DNA from 2 places in the Bacillus sp. GW821-FHT01G09 genome. Region 2 is predicted to be linked to the other one. Evidence: a T-box and tRNA genes for the amino acid it is inferred to sense, from the RefSeq annotation. Region 2 holds a T-box; the other holds one or more tRNA genes.
What was found. A T-box is a leader RNA that pairs with one kind of tRNA and senses whether it is charged. The one in region 2 lies ahead of trpS (tryptophan--tRNA ligase), so its partner is inferred to be a tRNA-Trp.
Positions count from the first base shown of each region.

Region 1 (2,424 bases), 270 kb from region 2:
TACGCCGATCACTGTAGGGAAAGTAGAGGTTGCCGTGGTGACAGACCTTGACATTCAAGGCGGTATCGATAAATCCGATCATGACCGCATTTTCGTTGAAGCGCACCCTTGGATTGAAAATGTGCTTGAAGCAATCGAAAACCTGGGCTTCCGTCTTAACGAAGCAGACTGCGAACAAGCGCCCTACTTCCAGCGTCGTCTTCCGTTCGTTCAGGAATTCGAATTCGTTCCGACTTCCGGATATTATCGTCAGATGCTTGATGAATTAGAGCTCATTTTCCTTTTAGACGAAGACGGTTTGGAAATCATTTTCGAAGTCGACCGCAGAGCAAGAGGACTCCGAGGGCGGCTGGAAGAGATGTATAATGACGGAGAACAGCTTGTACGCGTCCGTTTCAGCCAATCAGAGCTTGAAGATACAGAAGAGCTAGAAGAGGTGCTAGAAGAGATCCTAGACCAATACGCTGAGTAAGTATAAAAAGGAGCCGAGGCTCCTTTTCTTTAATAAAAAATAAAAACCCGTTTCTGTTAAGAAACGGGTTTTTCAGTATACCGGTGGTCGGGGTCGAACCGACACTCCAGAAGGAACACGATTTTGAGTCGTGCGCGTCTGCCAATTCCGCCACACCGGCAAGTTTTACGTCGTATCTAACCGACGAATATAAATATATCATGGATCTCATAAAGTGTCAACGTATTTCAAAAAAGTTTTTATGGAAATATAAAATAAAAGTGTTGAAAGACTAGCTATACAGCCGCTTTATAATAGGCCTCGGAACTTAACTTGTTATGATAAATCAAAGCATTAAAAAAATGATCTACATAAGTAGATCATTAATATGATTAGTTATAATGATAAAACACAAACACCAATTCAACTTACCATGTAAGTAAAATTGGTGCCGAGGGCCGGACTTGAACCGGCACGGTAGTCACCTACCGCAGGATTTTAAGTCCTGTGTGTCTGCCAATTCCACCACCCCGGCAATAAGAAGGCGACACCCGGATTCGAACCGGGGATAAAGGTTTTGCAGACCTCTGCCTTACCACTTGGCTATGCCGCCGTAATTGGAGCGGAAGACGGGATTCGAACCCGCGACCCCCACCTTGGCAAGGTGGTGTTCTACCACTGAACTACTTCCGCATTTTTAATGGACTTAATACACTATATGCAGTTGATATAAAAAGTGAGACTGGGCTAGCTGGATTCGAACCAACGCATGACGGAGTCAAAGTCCGTTGCCTTACCGCTTGGCTATAGCCCAATGATAATATGGGGCGATTGATGGGAATCGAACCCACGAGTGCCAGAGCCACAATCTGGTGCGTTAACCACTTCGCCACAACCGCCATAATCTCAAGATGTCATAAATTTGGCAGGGGCAGTAGGAATCGAACCCACACCGGAGGTTTTGGAGACCTCTGTTCTACCGTTAAACTATGCCCCTATAAATGGTGGAGGGGGGCAGATTCGAACTGCCGAACCCTGAGGGAGCGGATTTACAGTCCGCCGCGTTTAGCCACTTCGCTACCCCTCCACATTAAATTTTGAAAAAACAGTGCCGGCAAGAGGACTTGAACCCCCAACCTACTGATTACAAGTCAGTTGCTCTACCAATTGAGCTACACCGGCATAGGTGGTGGCTCGGGACGGAATCGAACCGCCGACACACGGATTTTCAGTCCGTTGCTCTACCAACTGAGCTACCGAGCCTAAGTATTTAAATGGCGGTCCGGACGGGACTCGAACCCGCGACCTCCTGCGTGACAGGCAGGCATTCTAACCAACTGAACTACCGGACCATTTTAAAATTTGGTTGCGGGGGCAGGATTTGAACCTGCGACCTTCGGGTTATGAGCCCGACGAGCTACCGAACTGCTCCACCCCGCGATGATATAATGGTGGAGGATGACGGGCTCGAACCGCCGACCCTCTGCTTGTAAGGCAGATGCTCTCCCAGCTGAGCTAATCCTCCATCATATAATGACCCGTACGGGATTCGAACCCGTGTTACCGCCGTGAAAGGGCGGTGTCTTAACCGCTTGACCAACGGGCCCAGACTTTCAATTGTAATTATGTATAAGTATCAGTGGCGGAGAGCAAGGGATTCGAACCCTTGAGACGGAGTTGACCGCCTACACGATTTCCAATCGTGCTCCTTCGACCACTCGGACAGCTCTCCAATAATGGCTCCGCAGGTAGGATTCGAACCTACGACCGATCGGTTAACAGCCGATAGCTCTACCACTGAGCTACTGCGGAATGAAGTCTGCCTGGCGATGTCCTACTCTCACAGGGGGAAACCCCCGACTACCATCGGCGCTGAAGAGCTTAACTTCCGTGTTCGGCATGGGAACGGGTGTGACCTCTTCGCCATCATCACCAGACAATTTCAGTGACATTTAACATTATACTATGTATTC
Region 1 covers NZ_JBWKWL010000002.1:154-2,577, reverse strand. Annotated here, with positions in the region: gene spo0M (sporulation control protein Spo0M) at 1-472, shown strand, start outside; tRNA gene AC07VD_RS05375 (tRNA-Leu) at 551-632, opposite strand; tRNA gene AC07VD_RS05370 (tRNA-Leu) at 898-986, opposite strand; tRNA gene AC07VD_RS05365 (tRNA-Cys) at 994-1,064, opposite strand; tRNA gene AC07VD_RS05360 (tRNA-Gly) at 1,070-1,144, opposite strand; tRNA gene AC07VD_RS05355 (tRNA-Gln) at 1,194-1,265, opposite strand; tRNA gene AC07VD_RS05350 (tRNA-His) at 1,275-1,350, opposite strand; tRNA gene AC07VD_RS05345 (tRNA-Trp) at 1,375-1,448, opposite strand; tRNA gene AC07VD_RS05340 (tRNA-Tyr) at 1,454-1,538, opposite strand; tRNA gene AC07VD_RS05335 (tRNA-Thr) at 1,561-1,633, opposite strand; tRNA gene AC07VD_RS05330 (tRNA-Phe) at 1,639-1,714, opposite strand; tRNA gene AC07VD_RS05325 (tRNA-Asp) at 1,727-1,803, opposite strand; tRNA gene AC07VD_RS05320 (tRNA-Met) at 1,815-1,891, opposite strand; tRNA gene AC07VD_RS05315 (tRNA-Val) at 1,901-1,976, opposite strand; tRNA gene AC07VD_RS05310 (tRNA-Glu) at 1,986-2,057, opposite strand; tRNA gene AC07VD_RS05305 (tRNA-Ser) at 2,092-2,183, opposite strand; tRNA gene AC07VD_RS05300 (tRNA-Asn) at 2,189-2,263, opposite strand; rRNA gene rrf (5S ribosomal RNA) at 2,273-2,388, opposite strand.
Region 1: it has a tRNA-Trp gene. The T-box ahead of trpS (tryptophan--tRNA ligase) is inferred to sense a tRNA for this amino acid. The anticodon was not compared.

Region 2 (2,424 bases):
TCCGAAAGGTTTGCTTGAAGACGTACATCAGAAATCGTACATTCGGAAAAATCATGAGCGGACAAAGCTTGAGTATTGTTTTGTCGTAACAGACGGAATCGGCATTTTAGCTGTCGACACGATCGGCTACACGATCCCTGTCAGAAAAAGCCGTCTGATCCCAAGACAAGAGCAGCTCGTTTATGAAATGGTAAAAGATGTAGAGCCTGAAACATATGAATTTGAGCCAAAGAAGCTGGAATCCTCCAAGGAATATCATATCTTATCATTAGCACCAGAACATGTCAGAGGACTGACTAGAAAAGAACGGCAAATTAAGCAGCTGATGTTTATGGCGCTTGACCAATTAAAAGGGCTGAAAAACCGGGCTGAAATCGGCTACTGGTACACAGAGTGGAATCCGCATATGTATGAACAAATCAAAAGGATGAGCTTTGAAGAGATTTGGGACATGCTGTATAACGAAACAATTGAAGGCTGGTCGGACAAGCACCTAGCTTTTTGCGAAAACCTAATAAAAGGACAGCCTTTTTTCGAAAAGCTATGGGAAATGGAAAACGAATCAAAGGTAAACTGAAAAAAACCGCTCTTTGCAAAGAGCGGTTTTTTGATTAGCGTCTTTTTCTTCCAAGACCCATGGCATTCTCCATTTTTTTCAGCATTTTGTTTGCTGTCCGGTTCGCCCGTTCCGCGCCTTCATCAAGAATCCGGTCTAATTCTTCAGATTCTATCAGCTCATAATAGCGGTCCTGGATCGGTTTTAATGCGTTCACCACGACTTCTGCCAAATCACCTTTAAACTCGCCGTAGCCTTTTCCTTCGTACTTTGCTTCAAGCTCTTCAATTGTCGTATTGCCGAGGATTGAATAAATTGTAAGAAGGTTGGAAACGCCCGGTTTGTTTTCTTTGTCAAATTTCACAATGCCTTCAGAATCTGTCACAGCGCTTTTGATTTTCTTTTCAAGAAGCTTCGGTTCATCCAGCAGGGTAATATAAGCTTTCTGATTTGGATCAGATTTGCTCATTTTCTTCAGCGGATCATTCAGAGACATGATGCGTGCACCGACTTTTGGAATTTTCACTTCCGGAATCGTAAAGATGTCGTTGTATTTTTTGTTGAAGCGTTCTGCAAGATTCCGCGTCAGCTCAAGGTGCTGCTTTTGATCCTCGCCGACAGGTACAAGATCCGTTCCGTACAGCAGAATATCAGCGGCCATCAGCGGCGGATATGTTAACAGGCCGGAGACGACAGCTTCATTGCCTTTGGATTTGTCCTTAAATTGAGTCATCCGCTCAAGCTCGCCGATATAAGCGACACACTGCATCATCCATCCGGCCTGCGCATGCGCGGGAACCTCGGACTGAATAAACAATGTTGCTTTTTCTGGATCAAGTCCGACAGCTAAGTAAAGCGCCGCGAGATTGCGGATATTCTTTCTAAGCTCAAGCCGGTCTTGAGGAACAGTTATCGCATGCTGATCGACGATGCAAAAATAGCTGTTATAATCATGCTGCAGTTCGACAAACTGCTTCATTGCACCGATATAGTTGCCGAGCGTCACTGAGCCGCTTGGCTGAATGCCTGAAAAAATCGTTTGTTTCATGAAAACATCAACCTCATTTCTTAAAACATAATAAAAAAGGCTCATTCTTCCCCTGTAAAAAAGGGACGAATGAACCGTGGTACCACCCTGATTATTCCATTAAAATGGAATCACTCTGACGTTTGTAACGGAGACTGCTCCGGCTGAGCCTACTTTTTTCCAGTTCGGTCAGCTGCTCCAAAGTCCATTCCACATTGCCCGTTATCTGCTCCCAGCACCGCAGACTCTCTTCAAACAGGTGAAATGTGTACTACTCTTTTTCATAGCAAGCTTTTCTTTTGATTGCTTCATTATAAATCAATTATAACCAATTGTCATCATGAAAAAACATTCTTTTTTCCAGTAAAATTGTAATAATATAAATAACACGAGTGCTGTAAAATCCTTAAATGATAACTGCTATCAGCGTAAAAACAGGCAGATATTATATGTAAAAAGCAATATGGGCAGAAAACACATGAAAAAGTTTTTAATCAATTTATGCTTTAAATGGTAGAAGGATATTATGTTCATGGAAGAAAAACTAACGAAGTTTAAATATTTTAAATTGATAAAATAATATTGCAATAAATTATTTGTTTCATTATAATGAACTTGTTCACTCTATTGTTACAGCTTTTTTACAAAAATAATCAGAAAAGACGGAACAGAATAAAAGTTGTGGAAACTCAGGTTCATTTGTCTGATATTTCTGAGGATTTAGCCGTAAGGAGCTGAAAATTATTATTAGGGGGTTTGCGAATATGAAAAAACGTTGGTCGATTGTCACGTTGATGCTCATTTTCACTCTCGTGCTGAGCGCGTGCGGCTTTGGCGGCAG
Region 2 covers NZ_JBWKWL010000002.1:266,164-268,587, forward strand. Annotated here, with positions in the region: gene AC07VD_RS06750 (YjbA family protein) at 1-577, shown strand, start outside; gene trpS (tryptophan--tRNA ligase) at 612-1,604, opposite strand; T-box leader at 1,663-1,877, opposite strand; gene oppA (oligopeptide ABC transporter substrate-binding protein OppA) at 2,348-2,424, shown strand, end outside.